4 regions of the Geodermatophilus sp. SYSU D00663 genome follow, and region 3 is predicted to be linked to each of the others. Evidence: riboswitches for the same ligand, from Rfam matches in the RefSeq annotation. Region 3 holds a riboswitch; each other region holds the start of a gene.
The links. A riboswitch is a leader RNA that binds a small molecule or an ion and turns the genes downstream of it on or off. The one in region 3 is predicted to bind cyclic di-AMP.
Positions count from the first base shown of each region.

Region 1 (4,310 bases), on a different contig from region 3:
AGGAACAGCCACCACGGGTCGCGGACGGCGCCGTCGTCGCGGTCGCGCAGCCGGCGGGTGAGCAGCGGCTGCACCGCGAGCAGCAGGCTGGCCAGCAGCACGAGCACCGGCACGACGACGTCGAAGGCCTCGCTCGGCGTGGTCAGCAGCAGCACGCTGCCGGCGACGCCGCCCAGCGCCGAGACCGCACCGAGCCGCACCAGCCGGTCGCGCTGACCGGCGTACTCGCGGCGGAACCCGGCCATCCCGCCGAGGTAGCCCGGCCACTGCGCCACCGAGTTGGTGACGTTGGCCGCCACGGTGCCCAGGCCCAGCCCGACCAGGGTGGGGAAGAGGATCAGCGACCCGCCGCCGGCGATCGAGTTGACCGCCCCCGCGCCCAGGGCCACCGCGGCCGCGATCAGGAGGTCGGCGGCCGTCACGGGGCGCCAGCCTACGGTCGGTGCGTGCGACTCCCCGCCCCGGCGACCTGGCTGGCCGCCGCCCTCGGCGGCTCCGGCGTGCTGCACCTGGTGCGGCCGCGGACGTTCGAGTGGCTGGTGCCGCCCGAGCTCGGCGACGCCCGCGCCTGGGTGCTCGTCAGCGGGGTCGCCGAGGTCGGCACCGCCGCGCTGCTGGCCGCGCCGGCGAGCCGCCGGGCCGGGGGACGGGCCGCGGCCGCGCTCCTGGCGTCGTTCGTGCCGGCCCACCTGCACCACCTCCGCGTGGCGCGCGGGCGGCCGGCGATGCTGGCCGCGGCGGTGGTCCGGCTGCCGCTGCAGGCGCCGATGATCGCCGCGGCGCTGCGGGTGGCCCGAGGGCGCTGAGCGTCAGCGGCCGCGGGCAGACTGCCCGCATGACGGAGGCGTTCCCCGAGGACTGGCAGCGCGCCCTGGTCGTCGCCGCCCACCCCGACGACGTGGAGTACGGCTGCGCGGCCGCCGTCGCGGCGTGGACGGCGGCCGGGCGCGACGTCCGGTACGTGATGGCCACCAGCGGCGAGGCCGGCATCGCCGGGCTGCCGCCGGAGGCCGCCGGGCCGCTGCGCGAGCGCGAGCAGCGGGCCGCGGCCGCGGTGGTCGGCGTGTCGGTGGTCGAGTTCCTCGGCCACCCCGACGGGCGGCTGACCGAGGGGCTGGACCTGCGGCGGGCGGTCGCGGCGGCGATCCGGCGGCACCGCCCCGACCTCGTGGTCACGCTGCACTTCGGCGACACGTGGACGCCGCCGGGCGCCCCGCTCGGCTACTGGAACAGCGCCGACCACCGGGTGCTGGGCCGGGCGGTGGTCGACGCCGTCGGCGACGCGGCCAACGAGTGGATCTTCGCCGAGCTCGCCGACCCGGAGCCCTGGCGCGGGGTGCGCTGGACCGCCGTCTCCACGCCGGTGGGGGTCACGCACACCGTCGACGTGACCGACGTCGTCGACCGGGCGGTGGCCTCGCTGGCCGAGCACCGCCGCTACCTGCAGGCGCTGTCGGCCGACCCGGTCGAGGAGCAGGCACGGCGACAGGTCGACACGGCGACCCCGGTCGTCGACGGCCGGCGGGTGGCCGGCTTCGCGCTGTACGCCGGCTGAGGCGGACGCGGCCCCGGGGTGCGCCCGGGGCCGCGTCCGGGCCGGTCAGGGGTTGAAGCTCACGTGGACGTGGTCCATGTGGTTGGCGGTGGGGGACCCGCGGTCCTCCATCGCCCGCCAGCCGGAGCTCCCGATCACGAAGATCCGCTGCTTCCAGATGACGTAGTCGACGCCCATGCGCGCGGCGTTGTCGAGGACGTACTGGGCGACGGCGTTCCCCTTGGCGGAGTCGGCGTAGACCATGAAGTCCGCGGCGAGCTGCTGGGTGGGGGAGTGCCCGGGGCGGGTGAGCACGGTGGACACCCCGCACTGCTGCACGACCTCGGCGACGACGGGGCGGACGTGCGCCGCCCAGGCGCTGTAGGAGGTCGAGGAGGCGGTCGGCGCGCCGGTGAGGTTCGTGGACACCGCCGCGGGGGCGGCGGGGGCGGCTGCCGGTGCGGCCGCGGGGGCGGCGGGGGCCGCGGGCGCGGGCGCCGCGGCTCCTCCCCGGTCCTGGGACCAGCCGTTCGACCCGTCCCGGCGGGGGCCGTCCCAGTCGGCCTGGGCCACCGACTGGCCGCTGAGGCCGAAGGCGACGGCGAGGGCGCCGGCCGTGAGGGTCCGGCGGATCGTGCGCTTGCTGTTCGAGGGCATGACGAGGAGAGCTCCTGACGTCGGTTCCGCGTGGCGCCGTCCGTGGCTCGGCGGTCACCCGTCGCGTGGGGGGACCTGCGGGACGGGCCGGGACGCGGCCGGGCGGCGGGCGGCTGCTGGAGGGCAGGCCGACGCGAGGCCGGTCGTTTCCGGTCCGTGGAGGCGCGGCGACCGGCGGAGGTGGGCGGGTCGCGGCGCTCGTCGCAGAGTGCGGGGCACGCCGGGGCAGGCGCCGTCGGCGCACCCCGTGGTGGTTCTCCGTTCTCCCGTGGCCGCCTACCGGGTCAGCTGACGGGTTCGGGCGGGGAACTGCGCCCTACCCCCTCCCGGGTCCGGGAGGTGGGACTCACCCCGGTGGTGCGGTGGGTCCCCGGCTCACGGCCACCGCGGTGGCCGCGACTCGGCGGCACCCGGCTCGGTTCCCCCGGTGGAGGACGTGACGACCGGCCGGACGGAGCCACCGTAGGAGCGTCCGCGGGAGCCCGCAGCGCGGACTGAGCAGTTCCGCTGAGGGGGTCCGTAGACTGGTCGGCACGACGGACGAGTCGGCCGGGCGGTCGCGTCGGCGGGGGAGACCCCGTCGCCGAGGAACGTCCGGGCTCCACAGGGCAGGGTGGTCGCTAACGGCGACCCGGGGTGACCCGCGGGACAGTGCCACAGAGAACAGACCGCCAGCAGTCCGCTGCTGGTGAGGGTGAAACGGTGGTGTAAGAGACCACCAGCGCACCGGGTGACCGGTGCGGCTCGGTAAACCCCACCCGGAGCAAGGTCGAGAAGGGGCGGTGGCCGGGCGACCGGACACCGTCCTGCGCAGGCGTTCGAGGGCTGCCCGCCCGAGCCTGCGGGTGGACCGCTCGAGCCCGCCGGCAACGGCGGGCCTAGATGGATGACCGCCCATCGGGAGGCCGCGAGGCGCCCGAGGACAGAACCCGGCGTACAGGCCGACTCGTCCGTCGCCCGCCGTGACCTGCGGGTCTGCGGTCAGGGCGCGGCGCCGGTCCGCGCGGGGTCCGCCGCTCGGCCGGGAACGGGGTCGGCGGCGGCCCTCGGCCGGTCGCCGGAGCCGGGCCAGAGGTGGCTGACGTCGGTCGGTCACGGCGATCGTCGGCCGAGGTCGGCTCGCCCTCTTCCCGGCTGCGGCTGCTGACGACGATCGGCTCCGGGATGATCCGGCTCGCGTCACGCGGCCCCTGCGACCCGGCGGCGTGGACGTCGAGCGGCCGGACGACGAGGCGGCGACCCGTCCCACGGGGCGCTGTGCCGGTCGTCGTCCCTCCTCGTACGCGGCATCCGCTCGGCGCGGTGGTCGACCGGCCCTGGGTGTGGTCCGACCGGTCAGTTCTCCGTGCCGTGTCGGTCCGTACGCCGAACACCGACCCACGGGAGGCCACGCGATGCGGAGACTGACCTTCGCCATGAACCTGAGCCTGGACGGCTACGTCGCCGCGCCCGGCGACGACCTCGGCTGGAGCGTGCCGAGCGACGAGCTGTTCCAGTGGTGGTCCGACCGGGTGGAGGCCACGGGCCTGGCGCTGTACGGGCGCAGACTGTGGGAGACGATGAGCTCCCACTGGCCGACCGCCGACCGGCAGCCCGGCGCCACACCGGCGCAGATCGAGTACGCCCGCCGTTGGCGGGACATGCCGAAGGTGGTGTTCTCCTCGACGGCCAGCGCGGTCGACGGGAACGCCCGCCTGGTCACCGGCGACGCCGTCACCGAGATCACCCGGCTCAAGGCCGGGGACGGCGGTCCCATGGACGTCGGTGGCGCCACCCTCGCCGCGGCGGCCATGCGGGCCGGGCTGATCGACGAGTACGCGCTCGTCACCCACCCGGTCCTGGTGGGCGGCGGCACGCCGTTCTTCCCGGCCCTGGACGACCGGGTGGACCTGGACCTGGTGGAGACCCGGACGTTCCGCGGCGGCGTGCTCCTGACCAGGTACGAGACCAGGCGCTGAACAGCCGGCCCCGGATCGGCAGGCCGACTCGTCCGTCGTCCCCCTCCGCCGATCCGCGCACGACCGGGTCGACGGCGTCCGGTCGTCCGGGCCCGGTCGCGGGTGGCTGCCGGTGTGTCGCCGCCAGGCGACCCCACCGACGGGACCCGACCGATGAGTCG
Region 1 is NZ_JBJGZT010000012.1:90,030-94,339, forward strand. It holds gene ACI79Z_RS11440 (sulfite exporter TauE/SafE family protein) at 1-422, opposite strand, end outside; gene ACI79Z_RS11445 (DoxX family protein) at 447-806, shown strand; gene ACI79Z_RS11450 (PIG-L deacetylase family protein) at 836-1,555, shown strand; gene ACI79Z_RS11455 (hypothetical protein) at 1,601-2,191, opposite strand; cyclic di-AMP (ydaO/yuaA leader) riboswitch at 2,450-2,607, opposite strand; RNA gene rnpB (RNase P RNA component class A) at 2,733-3,144, shown strand; gene ACI79Z_RS11465 (dihydrofolate reductase family protein) at 3,586-4,149, shown strand.
Region 1: it holds a riboswitch for cyclic di-AMP, as region 3 does, so the genes downstream of both, ACI79Z_RS11455 (hypothetical protein) here and ACI79Z_RS15165 (aggregation-promoting factor C-terminal-like domain-containing protein) in region 3, are expected to answer to the same signal.

Region 2 (4,310 bases), on a different contig from region 3:
GCTGCCCTTCGCCTGCGGCCTGGCCACGGTCGCCCTCCTGGACGGCGACGTCACCGACGCCCCGCTGCTGCCGGTGGACGGCGCACTGCCGATGACCCGGCCCGACCCCGGCCGGCTGGACGCCGTGACCGCGCCGGGCGACGTCACCGCCCGCTGGACGGAGCGGCTGGGCGCGGTGCTGGCCGCGTGAACCCCTCCACCGCGCTGGCCCGCGTGCTGGTCGACGAGCTGGTCCGCGGCGGCGTCCGCGACGCCGTCGTCGCGCCCGGCTCCCGCTCGGCGCCGGTCGCCCTGGCGCTGGCCGCCGCCGAGCGGGCCGGCGTCCTGCGGCTGCACGTGCGCATCGACGAGCGCACGGCGTCCTTCCTCGCCCTGGGCCTCGCCCGCGCGTCCGGCCGGCCGGTGCCGGTGCTCACCACCTCCGGGACGGCGACCGCGCACCTGCACGCCGCCGTCCTCGAGGCCGACGTCAGCGGGGTGCCGCTGCTGGCGCTCACCGCCGACCGGCCGCCGGAGCTGCGCGGCACCGGCGCCAACCAGACGATCGAGCAGCCGGGTCTCTACGGCGGCGCGGTGCGCTGGGCGGCCGACGTCGGCGTGCCCGAGGCCGGCCGCGAGGCCGCGCAGAACCGCTACTGGCGCTCGGTGGTGTCCCGGGCACTGCTCGCGGCCACCGGCGTCCTGTCCGGCGACCCCGGGCCGGTGCAGCTGGACCTGCCCTTCCGCGACCCGCTGCTGCCCGAGGAGGAGCCCGGCCCGCTGTCGGGCCCGTGGGCCGGCCGGGACGGTGGCGCGCCGTGGACCGCCGGCGCGTCCGCGCCCGCCGCGGCCGCACCGATCGCCGACGGCCCGCGCACGCTCGTCGTCGCCGGGGACGGGCCCGACGCCGCCGGCCGGGCGTGGGCGGCCGGCGCCGCCGCGGCCGGCTGGCCGGTGGTCGCCGAGCCGAGCGGCGGGGCGTGGACCGACGGCGCCGTGCGCGGCGGGGCGCTGCTGCTCGGCGTGCCCGGCTGGCTGGACGCGCACCGGCCCGACCGGGTGGTCGTCGTCGGCCGGCCGACGCTGTCCCGGCCGGTGTCCGCGCTGCTGGCCGACCCGCGGGTGCGCGTGGAGACCGTGGTCGCCGGGCCGCGCTGGCCCGACGCCGGCCGCTCCGCCGCGCTGGTCACCCGCGCCGCCCCGCCGGCCGGGCCGCCCTGCGACCCCGGCTGGGCCGCCGCCTGGCGCGCGGCCGCGGACCGGGTGGGCGCCGCCGTCGACGCCGCCCTGGACGCCGCGCGCGGGCTGACCGCCGCCCGGCTGGCCCGCGACGTCGTCGCCGCGCTGCCGCCGGGGGCGCTGCTGGTGCTCGGCTCCTCCACGCCGGTGCGCGACGTCGACCGGCTCGCCGTCCCGCGCGGCGACGTCGCCGTGCTCGCCAACCGCGGCGTCGCCGGCATCGACGGCACGGTGTCCACCGCCGTCGGCGCCGCGCTGGTCCACGGCGGGCCGGCGGTGGCGCTCATGGGCGACCTGACGTTCCTGCACGACCTGCAGGGGCTGCTCACCGGCGAGGGCGAGCCGCGCCCGGACCTCACCGTGGTGGTGCCCGACAACGACGGGGGCGGGATCTTCGCCCAGCTGGAGCCCGGGCGGCCGGCGTACGCCCACGACTACCGGCGGGTGTTCGGCACGCCGCACGGGCGGGACCTGGTCGCCGTCGCGGCGTCCCTGGGGTGGGAGGCGGTGGCGGTGACCACGCCGGAGGAGCTCGCCGCCGCGCTGGCGCGCGGCGGGCCGCGGGTGGTCGTCGCCCGCACCGACCAGCGCGCGGAGGCCGACCTCGCCGTCGCCCTGCGGGAGGCCGCGGGCCGCGCGCTGGCCTGACCGGTCCGAGGAGCGCCGGACGGGGCCCGGGCACGGCCCGGGAGCTCGTCCCAGGCCCTCGTGACGGGCCGGTCCGCCACCCGTTCCCGGTGGCCTTCGTCACGGGACCCGGCGCGGACGCGGCGGGGACGGCACGACCCCGGCAGGGCCCGATCGTGCGCGGCGAGCAGCGGGTTCCGTTACCCGCGCGGTGGTCACGCCGACGTCACGCCGTACCCCACACGCCCCGGCCGAACCGCCGTGTGACCGCCGTCACGACGACAGTCGACATGACGACACGTAACGTTTTGGCTGCGCTCAGCGAACACAGAGCGCGGCGCCGGTCCGCCAAACCCTGCCCACCGGTCGCCCACGTCAACTCCCAGGGCAGGGGTGGGGGACCCACTCTTCCGGCGCGCGACGGCCTACGGGGGCCTGTCGGAGCGCGCCTCGGGGTGAAGCCGCGGACCGCGGCCGGGCACCGATCGCCCGAACCCGACAGCTCACCTCGCCGGCGGTGATCGGGAGATCATCACCATGCCCAAGCACCGCGCACCCCGCTACGTCCGCACCAAGAAGGTCATCGCCAAGGCCCCTGTCGCCGCCGGCGCCGCCGCCGTCGGTCTGGGCGTCCTGAGCTCGCCGGCCTCCGCCTCCACCACCCACGACTGGACCGGCGTCGCCCAGTGCGAGTCCAGCGGCAACTGGAGCATCAACACCGGCAACGGCTACTACGGCGGGCTGCAGTTCAGCCAGTCCACCTGGGCCGCCTTCGGGGGCACCGACCTCGCCCCGCGCGCCGACCTCGCCACCCCGGCCGAGCAGGTCCAGATCGCCGAGGCCGTCCTGGCCGGCCAGGGCGTCGGCGCCTGGCCGACCTGCGGCAAGTACCTGACCGACGGCACCACCGCGGCCGCCGCCGAGGCGCCGGCCGCTCCCGCCGAGCAGGCCGCCCCGGCCGCCGAGGCCCCGGCCGCTCCGGCCGAGCAGCCGGCCGCCGAGCAGGCCGCCCCGGCCGAGCAGGCCGAGGTCACCACCGAGGAGTACACCGTCCGCTGGCGGGACACGGTGGCGAAGATCGCCGCCGCCCACGGCCAGAGCTGGCGGGAGCTCTACGAGCGCAACGTCGACGTCATCGGCGGCAACCCGAACCGGATCTATCCCGGTCAGGTGCTGGCGCTCAGCGGCTCGACCGCCGCCCCGGCCGAGGCCGCTCCGGCTCCCGCCGCCGAGGCCGCCCCGGCCCCGGTCGCCGCCGCCGGCGAGGCGGCGCCCGCCGCCACCCCGCCGATCGCCGAGGCCGCCCCGCAGGTCGCGCAGGCCTCGGTCGTCGCCGAGATCACGAACACCGCCGGCGCGATCCACGAGGCCGTGCAGGCGGCGGCGAACGCCGTCGTCAGCAACGTCCCGGGCGCCGCGGACATCACCCTCGGCGGCACGCGGGCCAGCGCGGTCGACCCGGACGGCCACCCCTCCGGCAAGGCGCTGGACTACATGGTCATGTCCGACGCCGCCCTCGGCGACGCGATCGCCCAGTACCACGTCGACCACTGGGACGAGCTCGGCGTCGAGTACGTCATCTGGCAGCAGCGCATCCTGACCTCGCCCGACGGCGCCTGGAAGGCGATGGAGGACCGCGGCGGCGCGACCGCCAACCACATGGACCACGTGCACGTGAACTACGTGGGCTGACCTCCGCCTCACCCGACGAGGGCCCCGACCGCGCGCCGCGGCCGGGGCCCTCGTCGTTCCCGGGGCAGGACGGCGGCCGGCCGGGAGCGGGCCGGCTCAGCCCTCGAGCGCGGCCTGGAAGGCGGCGAACTTCGACTGGGTCTCGGCGAGCTCGGCCGCCGGGTCGGAGCCGGCGACGATGCCGCAGCCGGCGAACAGCCGGGCCGAGCACGGGTCGTCGTCGACCAGCTGCGCGCAGCGGAGGGCCAGCCCGAACTCGCCGTCCCCTCGGGCGTCGAGCCAGCCCACCGGCCCGGCGTAGCGGCCGCGGTCCATGCCCTCCAGCTCGGCGATGACCCCGGCGGCGGCCTCGGGCGGGGTGCCGCAGACGGCGGCGGTGGGGTGCACGGCGTCGACCAGCTCCAGCAGCCCGGCGCGGCCGCGGGCGCCCGAGCGGCGCTGGGTGCCGACGACGTCGGTGGCCAGGTGCCGCACGTTGGGCAGCGTGAGCAGCGAGGGCTGCTCCGGCACCGACAGCGCGGTGCAGAACGGGTCGAGCGCCCGCACGAGCGAGTCGACGGCGAGGGCGTGCTCGGCGCGGTCCTTGGCGCTGGCCAGCAGGCCGGCCGCGAGCCGCTCGTCCTCGGCGCCCGCGCCGCGCGGGGCGGTGCCGGCCAGCACCCGCGCCGACAGCTGCCGGCCGGTGCGGCGCAGCAGCAGCTCGGGGGTGGCGCCGAGCAGCCCGTCGACGGCGAAGGTCCAGCAGTCGGGGAAGCGGGTGGCCAGCCGGTCGA
Region 2 is NZ_JBJGZT010000001.1:224,847-229,156, reverse strand. It holds gene ACI79Z_RS01145 (o-succinylbenzoate synthase) at 1-190, shown strand, start outside; gene menD (2-succinyl-5-enolpyruvyl-6-hydroxy-3-cyclohexene-1-carboxylic-acid synthase) at 187-1,866, shown strand; cyclic di-AMP (ydaO/yuaA leader) riboswitch at 2,209-2,378, shown strand; gene ACI79Z_RS01135 (transglycosylase family protein) at 2,383-3,537, shown strand; gene ACI79Z_RS01130 (isochorismate synthase) at 3,634-4,310, opposite strand, start outside.
Region 2: it holds a riboswitch for cyclic di-AMP, as region 3 does, so the genes downstream of both, ACI79Z_RS01135 (transglycosylase family protein) here and ACI79Z_RS15165 (aggregation-promoting factor C-terminal-like domain-containing protein) in region 3, are expected to answer to the same signal.

Region 3 (4,310 bases):
CGGCCTGCTCGGCGATCTGCGGCGAGCGGATCGAGCCGTGCCACACGAACGGCGGGACGCCGTCCAGCGGCCGCGGGGTGGAGGTGAAGCCCTGCAGCGGGGTGCGGAACCGGCCCTGCCAGTCCACGACCTCCTCGTCCCACAGCCGGCGCAGCAGCGCGTAGTTCTCCACCGCCAGCGGGATGCCGTTGCGGATGTCCTGACCGAACCACGGGTAGACCGGGCCGGTGTTGCCGCGGCCCATCATCAGGTCGACGCGGCCGTCCGCGAGGTGCTGCAGCATCGCGTAGTCCTCGGCGATCTTCACCGGGTCGTTGGTGGTGATCAGCGTGGTCGACGTCGACAGCTGCAGCCGGGAGGTCTGCGCCGCGACGTAGGCCAGCGTGGTCGTGGGGGAGGACGAGAAGAACGGCGGGTTGTGGTGCTCACCGAGCGCGAAGACGTCGAGGCCCACCTCCTCGGCCTTCTTCGCGATGGTGACGACGGCCTTGATCCGCTCCGCCTCGCTCGGCGTCCGCCCCGTCGTCGGGTCGGTCGTGACGTCGCTGACCGTGAAGACCCCGAACTGCATCTCGTGCTCCATGTGGTTGAGAGTGCAACTACTGTACCCGGCCCAACGACCCGCCCCCGCCGGGCATTCCCGACGCCTCCGTGACCGTACTGAGACCTCTCGACCGCGCTCGGTGACCGGCCCGGCACGTCCGGGCGCGACCGGTCCGGACGCCCCGCGCGCGTCCGTGTCGACCCGTCCGGCCGCACCCGGCGGGTGGAACTCTGTGATCACCCCCGACCGGCGCGCCGGTGGGGGGCCGGATCGGACGGCGCACCGAGGGGGAACCGGGATGTCGCTGCGGGGACGGGGAGCTGCTCCCGACGGGACCGGGGACGGCACCGCGGAGCCGCCTCCGGGACGTGGGCTCGACGGCCTGCTGGGCACCGGGCCGGTGTTCACCGGGGCGGTCCGCGGCTACGACCGCGTGCAGGTGGACGACTACGTCGCCTGGGCCGAGACCGAGCTGCTGGTCCTGCGCCGGGAGAACGAGCACCTGCTCAGCCGCTACGCCGCCGCCTCGGCCAAGCTGCAGAACGCCCGCCGGCGGCTGGCCCAGCTGGTCCGCGAGCGGCAGAGCCTGCCCGGCCCCGAGGACGCGGCCGCGATCGTGCGGCGGGCCGAGGAGGAGGCCGCCGCGCTGACGGCCGCCGCCGAGGAGGAGGCCGGGCGGATCCGCGCCGAGGCGCTCGCCGAGGCGCAGGCCCGGCTGTCCGGGGTGGCCGAGATGCGCGAGGCGGTGCTCGCCGCCCGCGAGCAGACCCGCAGCGAGGCCGCCGCCGTCCTCGAGGCCGCGCGCCGCGAGGCGGCCCGGCTGGAGGAGGCGGCCGCCGCGGAGCGCGAGCGGCGGGACCGCGAGGCCGCCGCGGCACGGGCGCGGGCCGACGCCGAGGCGCTCGAGCGCCGGCACGCCGTCGAGGCCGAGCTCGAGCCCCTGCGCGACGAGCGCGACCGGGCGCGCGACTGGCTGCGCCTGCTGACCGGGCAGCTGGACGAGGCGCTCGCCGTCGTCACCGGCGTCGTGCCCGACGACGTCCCCGCCCTCGGCGACAAGCGGGGGCTGGCCCGACTGGAGGAGTCCGCCGGTGGACTCCGGGCGGAGTCGCGTCCGGCGTCGTCCGGGACGGACGTGTCCGACGTGACACCGCTGCACGGGCCCGGCCGGCCCGAGGTGGCCGCGGCCTCCTGACCAGCGGCGACGCGGGGGCGGGTTCCGGGACGAGGGGGTCCGCCCCACCCGTCACGGCCGCACCTCCGGCCCCGGCGGTTGTCACGAACCGGTAACGACCGTACGGTGGCTGGCGTCCGGCTGGTCGTCAGGTCCCCGTCCTGGGGAGCCCGGCCGGACGCCGCCGAGTCGTGTCCGCGCCCGTGGACGCGAGCCGGGGACCCACCGCAGTACTGGGGTGAATCGCGCCCGCCGAGCTCCGGCCCGGCGCGCGTAGGGCTCCTTCCCGCCCGAACCCGTCAGCTAACTCGGTAGGCGGCTCACGGAAGAAACGGAGAGTCCCCGCATGCCCCGCCTCCGGGCCGAAGCGGCCCGCAGGTGCAGCTGCCCGCGCGCACACCGCGCTCCCGCGTCCGCCTGACGCCGGCCGCCCCTGCCCTGCCGCTCCCTGCGACGACGTCGCCGGGGACCCCGTAGTCCGCGACACCCGTAGCCCCGCGCCGCACGCGCATGCCCGAGGTCCGCCTCCGGGCCCGCTGCCGCGCGCACTCTCCCTCGGAGCCCTCACCCCCTCATGTCCCGCCACGTCCCGAACACGCCTGCCGACGCCCCCGCGACCGTCGAGCTCGCCACCGCCGACACCCCCGACACCGCCGCCGAGACCACGGCCGGCACCGCCACCCGCGAGCTGCCCGCGGTCGCGGACGCCGCCGAGGCCCCCGCCCGCCGGCGCCTGTTCCGCCGCGGCGGCCCGCCGCTGGGCCCGCGCCGCCCGGCCCTCCTGCTCGGCGCCGCCGCCGCCGGCGCGCTGATCGTCGGCGTCGTCTCCACCAGCGGCCCCGCCGCCTCCGCCGGTACCGACACCGCCGGCACCGCGGTCAGCGTCGCCGACGAGCTGGGCATCCCCGAGCAGCAGGCCGCGACCGCCCCCGACCTGACGTCGCTGGCCGACATCGCCGCCTCGCGCGCCGAGCGCAGCGCGCAGGAGGCCGGTGCCGCCCACGCGCAGCTCGCCGCCGAGCAGGCCGAGCGCGACCGCCAGGCCGCCGAGGCCGAGGCCGCCCGCGTCGCCGCCGAGCAGGAGGCCGCCCGCGTCGCCGCGGAGCAGGAGGCCGCCCGCCAGGCCGCCGAGGCGCAGGCCGCCGCCGAGGCCGCCGCCGCGCAGCAGGCCGCCGAGGAGCAGGCCGCCGAGGAGGCCGCGCCCGCCGCGCCCTCCGGCTCCTTCAAGGACTACGCGCTGAGCAAGGTCGGCAGCGGCGAGCAGTTCTCCTGCCTGGAGAAGCTGTGGGGCAAGGAGAGCGGCTGGAACCCCAACGCCCAGAACCCCACCAGCACCGCCTACGGCATCCCGCAGTTCCTGGACTCCACCTGGGCCAGCACCGGGATCGCCAAGACCTCCGACGGCTACCGCCAGATCGACGCCGGCCTGATCTACATCGAGGAGCGCTACGGCTCGCCGTGCGACGCCTGGGCGCACAGCCAGGCCACCGGCTGGTACTGATCGACACGTGATCCATCGAGGGCCGGCCACCCGGGTGGTGCCCGCGGGGTTCGTCCGCGCGCACACCCAGGTGCGCCGGCCCTCGCTCGTCCCCGAGGTGCGGCTGCACGTCGCCGACGACGTCGTCGCCCTGTGGGAGGCGATGGAGACCGCGGCCGGCGGGGCGGGCGGGGAGCCGCCGTTCTGGGCCGCCGCCTGGCCCGGCGGGCAGGCGCTGGCCCGCCACCTGCTCGACGAGCCCGCCACCGTCACCGGCCGCACGGTGCTCGACCTCGGGTCGGGCAGCGGCCTGGTGGCCGTCGCCGCCGTCCTCGCCGGTGCCCGGTGGGTGCTGGCCAGCGACGTCGACCCGTTCTCCCGGACGGCGGTCGGCGTCAACGCCGGCCTCAACGGCGTCGCGGGCATCAGCGTCACCGGCGACGTGCTGGACCGCGAGCCGCCCGCCGTCGACGTCGTCGTCGCCGGGGACGTCTGCTACGACCGGGAGATGACCGGGCGGGTGCTGCCCTTCCTCGACCGGGCGCGGGCCCGCGGCTGCGAGGTGCTCGTCGGCGACCCCGGCCGCCCGTACCTCCCGCACGAGCGGCTGGAGTCGGCCGCGGTGTACGAGGTCCCCGAGACGGAGGGGCCCGGGCTGCGCCGGACGACGGTGTGGCGGCTGCCCTGAGCGCCGCCGGATACGGTCGCCGCGTGCGCCCCTACGCCTTCACCGGTACCGCCGTCGTCACCGGGGCGGCCAGCGGCATCGGCGCCGCGCTCGCCCCGCGGCTGGCCGCCCGCGGCAACGACCTCGTGCTGCTCGACCGCGACGCCGAGCGGCTCGAGGGCGTCGCGGCGGCGGTGCGCGCGGCCTCCCCGGGCCGGTCGGTGGCCACCGTCGTCGCCGACCTCGCCGACGCCGGGCAACTGCGCGCGGCCGCCGACCGGGTCGTCGCGGACCACCCGGGGACGACGCTGCTGGTCAACAACGCCGGCGTCGCGCTGGGCGGGCGGTTCGACCAGGTGACCCTCGAGGAGTTCGAGTGGGTCGTGGACGTCAACTTCCGCGCCACCGTCCGGCTCACCCACGCGCTGCTGCCGACGCTCCAGGC
Region 3 is NZ_JBJGZT010000018.1:72,473-76,782, reverse strand. It holds gene ACI79Z_RS15175 (LLM class flavin-dependent oxidoreductase) at 1-583, opposite strand, end outside; gene ACI79Z_RS15170 (hypothetical protein) at 843-1,739, shown strand; cyclic di-AMP (ydaO/yuaA leader) riboswitch at 1,891-2,051, shown strand; gene ACI79Z_RS15165 (aggregation-promoting factor C-terminal-like domain-containing protein) at 2,293-3,219, shown strand; gene ACI79Z_RS15160 (class I SAM-dependent methyltransferase) at 3,227-3,886, shown strand; gene ACI79Z_RS15155 (SDR family NAD(P)-dependent oxidoreductase) at 3,910-4,310, shown strand, end outside.

Region 4 (4,310 bases), on a different contig from region 3:
CGGCCGGTGGACGGTGGTCGAGAAGATCCTCGAGCCCGGTGAGGACCTGCCGGAGAGCTGGCGGGCGGCCGGCACCACCGGCTACGACGCGCTGGCCGAGGTCGACGACGTCCTGGTCGACCCGGCCGGCGAGGCGGCGCTGACCGCGCTGGACACCGAGCTGTCCGGCCGGGCGGTCGACTACGGGCAGCTGGTGCACGACTGCAAGCGCGAGGTGACCGACGGGATCCTCGGCTCCGAGGTCGCCCGGCTGGTGCGCGTCATCGGCGAGCTGCCGGGCGTCGACGTGGAGACGGAGAAGGAGGCGCTGGCCGAGCTGCTGGCCTCCTTCTCCGTCTACCGCACCTACCTGCCCGACGGCCGCGAGCACCTCGACGCCGCCGTGGGCGACGTCCGCGACCGCCGTCCCGACCTGGTCGCCGCGGTCGACGCGCTGCACCCGGTCCTGGCGCAGGCCGGCACCGAGGCGGCCACCCGGTTCGAGCAGACCAGCGGCCCGGTGATGGCCAAGGGCGTCGAGGACAGCGCCTACTACCGGTGGGCGCGGTTCGTGGTGCTCAACGAGGTCGGCGGCGACCCGGCGCGCTTCGGCAGCACCCCGGAGGAGTTCCACGAGGCGCAGGCGCGGCGGCTGGAGCGCAAGCCGGAGTCGATGACGACGCTCACCACGCACGACACCAAGCGCAGCGAGGACACCCGGGCGCGCCTGGCCGTCCTCGCCGAGGTGCCGACGGAGTGGGCGGACCTGGTCCGCGGCTGGCTGTCCCGCCACCCGCTGCCCGACCGGCCGCTGGCGCACCTGGTGTGGCAGAACCTGGTCGGCGCGTGGCCGCTGTCCCGCGAGCGGGCGCACGCCTACGCGGAGAAGGCGGCCCGGGAGGCCGGGCAGTCGACGACGTGGACCGACGTCGACGAGGCGTTCGAGGCGCAGCTGCACGCGATGGTCGACGCCGCCTACGACGACGAGGCCACGAACCGCGAGATCGAGGCCTTCGTCGCGCGGATCGGCCCGGCGGGCCGGTCCAACGGGCTGGCGCAGAAGCTGCTGCAGCTGACGATGCCCGGCGTCCCGGACGTCTACCAGGGCACCGAGCTGTGGGACCACTCGCTCGTCGACCCCGACAACCGCCGCCCGGTCGACTACGACGAGCGGCGCGCGCTGCTGGCCCGGCTCGACGGCGGGGAGGTGCCGGAGGTCGACGACACCGGCGCGGCCAAGCTGCTCGTCGTGTCGCGGGCGCTGCGGCTGCGGCGGGACTCCCCGGAGCTGTTCACCGGCTACACCCCCGTGGCGGCCACCGGGTCCGCCGCGCAGCACGTCGTCGCCTTCGACCGTGGGTCCGGGGAGCAGGGCGGCGCGGTGACCGTGGCGACCCGGCTGCCGGTGGCGCTGGCCGCCACCGGCTGGGGCGACACCGCGCTGACGCTGCCGACCGGTGCGTGGCGCGACGTGCTCACCGGCACGCGGGTCGTCTCCGACGCCGGCGGAGCGCCCGTCGGCGAGCTGCTGGCCCGGCTGCCGGTGGCCCTGCTCGTCCGGGACTGAGACGGAGGTCACGGCGGCGCCTGCCGGCGCCGCCGTGACCTGCGGCCCCTGCCGGCGATCTCGTGCGCGCCGCCCGGCACGGGCCGGGCGACACGCCGTGACGGGTGGTGCCGGTGTGCCGTCTCGTGATGCTCCCGTTACCTTTGCGACCGCACGCGGGCCAACCGACTGCCGCGTGCCGGAGCCGGTCCGCCGAACCCCGTCCGCCGGGCTCCGTTCCTCGAGCACAGCCAGGACGGGGGTGGGGGACCCACTTCGGCGCCTGCACCGCGGTCACGGGGGGACCGGACGCAGCGCCTCGGGGTGAAGCCGCACGCCGTGCGGCCGGGGCACCGATCGCTCCGAACCCGACAGCTCACCTCGCAGGCGGCGGATCGGAGATCCCCCATGCGCACGTCCACGTCCCTGCTCCGCCGTGCCCTCGTGACGACCGGCGTGGCCGCGGCCGCGATCGGCGTCACCGCCGGCCCGGCCTCGGCCGCCGCTCCCAACGACTGGGACGCCGTCGCCCAGTGCGAGTCCAGCGGCAACTGGAGCATCAACACCGGCAACGGCTACTACGGCGGCCTGCAGTTCAGCCAGTCCACCTGGGCGGCCTTCGGCGGCACCGAGTACGCCGCGCGCGCCGACCTGGCCACCAAGGCGCAGCAGATCGCCGTCGCCGAGCGCACGCTCGACGTCCAGGGCCCGGGCGCCTGGCCCACCTGCGGCAAGGGCCTGGACCCGGGCGCCCCGGAGGCCGGCTCGCCGGCCGCCGCGCCCGCCGCCGCACCCGCGCCGGCCGAGCCGGACACGGCCGCCCGGGCCGGGGAGTCCGCCGCCGGGGCGTCCGGCGGCTCGTACACCGTGCGGTCCGGCGACACGCTGGGCACGATCGCCCGGGACCAGGGCGTCGAGGGCGGCTGGAAGGCCCTCTGGTCGGCCAACAGCGGCACCGTCAGCAACCCGGACGTCATCCACGTCGGGCAGGTCCTGCAGCTGCCGTGACCCGAGGCGGCAGCCGGGGGACCCGCTCCCCCGGCTGCCGCTCGCGGTTGACCGCGCCCGCAGCGGGCAAGAGGGACCGGTCAGCCGCACTACCGCTGGGAGGCCCCCGCATGTCCGCACCCGTCGAGTTCGCCGTCTGGGCGCCCGTGCCCGAGCGTGTGCGCCTGCAGGTCGACGGCACGGTGCACGACATGCGCCGCGACGACGACGGCTGGTGGCGGGCCGAGGTCGAGGCCGGCCCGGAGTCCGACTACGGCTACCTGCTCGGCGACGACGACACGCCGCGCCCCGACCCGCGCTCGCGTCGCCAGCCCGACGGCGTGCACGGCCTGTCCCGCCGGTTCGACCCGTCGGCGTACGCCTGGGGCGACACCGCCTGGACCGGGCGCCCGCTCGCCGGCGGCGTCGTCTACGAGCTGCACGTCGGCACGTTCACGCCCGAGGGCACCCTCGACTCGGCCATCGACCGGCTGGGCCACCTCGCCGACCTCGGCGTCGACTTCGTCGAGCTGCTGCCGGTCAACGGCTTCGACGGCACGCACAACTGGGGCTACGACGGCGTCCTCTGGTACACGGTGCAGGAGAGCTACGGCGGCCCCGCGGCCTACCAGCGGTTCGTCGACGCCTGCCACCAGCGCGGGATCGGCGTCATCCAGGACGTCGTCTACAACCACGTGGGCCCGTCGGGGAACTACCTGCCCCTGTTCATGCCGATCTTCTCGGAGGGCGGCGCGAACACCTGGGGCGAGTCGGTCAACCTGTCCGGGCCGGACTCCGACGAGGTCCGCCGCTACATCCTCGACAACGCCCTGATGTGGCTGCGCGACATGCACGTCGACGGGCTGCGGCTGGACGCCGTCCACGCGCTGGTCGACGAGCGCGCCACGCACGTGCTCGAGGAGATGGCGCAGGAGGTCGACCGGCTCTCGGTCGCCGTCGGCCGGCCGCTGACGCTCATCGCCGAGAGCGACCTGAACGACCCCCGGGTGGTCACCCCCCGGGTGGCCGGCGGCACCGGCATCCACGCCCAGTGGAGCGACGACTTCCACCACGCGCTGCACGCGACGCTCACCGGGGAGGGGCAGGGCTACTACGGCGACTTCGCCGAGGCCGGGCTCGCCGGGCTGGCCAAGACCCTCACCGGCGCCTTCTTCCACGACGGCACGTGGTCCAGCTTCCGCCGCCGCTCGCACGGCCGGCCGGTGGACACCGCGCGGCTGCCGGGCTGGAAGTTCCTCGGCTACCTGCAGGACCACGACCAGATCGGCAACCGCGCCATCGGCGACCGCGTCTCGGCGACGCTGTCCCCCGGCCTGCTCGCCGTCGGCGCGACCCTGGTGCTGACCGGCCCGTTCACGCCGATGCTGTTCATGGGCGAGGAGTGGGGGGCCTCGACGCCGTGGCAGTTCTTCACCAGCCACACCGACCCCGACATCGGCCGCGCGACGGCCGAGGGCCGCAAGAACGAGTTCGCCGAGCACGGCTGGGACGCCGACGAGGTGCCCGACCCGCAGGACCCGGAGACCTTCCGCCGCTCGAAGCTGGACTGGTCCGAGCCCTCGCGCGAGCCGCACGCACGGCTGCTGGAGGTGCACCGGACGCTGCTGGCGCTGCGCCGGCAGCACCCGGACCTGGTCGACCCGGACCTGTCGGCGGTCGAGGTCGGCTGGGACGACGACGACCGCGTGCTCGTGCTGCACCGCGGCGCGCTGCGGGTGGTGGCCAACCTGTCCGGGCAGCCGCAGCAGGTGGAGCTGGACCGGCCGGCCACCGGGGT
Region 4 is NZ_JBJGZT010000030.1:24,602-28,911, reverse strand. It holds gene treY (malto-oligosyltrehalose synthase) at 1-1,546, shown strand, start outside; cyclic di-AMP (ydaO/yuaA leader) riboswitch at 1,796-1,930, shown strand; gene ACI79Z_RS19725 (transglycosylase family protein) at 1,934-2,533, shown strand; gene treZ (malto-oligosyltrehalose trehalohydrolase) at 2,644-4,310, shown strand, end outside.
Region 4: it holds a riboswitch for cyclic di-AMP, as region 3 does, so the genes downstream of both, ACI79Z_RS19725 (transglycosylase family protein) here and ACI79Z_RS15165 (aggregation-promoting factor C-terminal-like domain-containing protein) in region 3, are expected to answer to the same signal.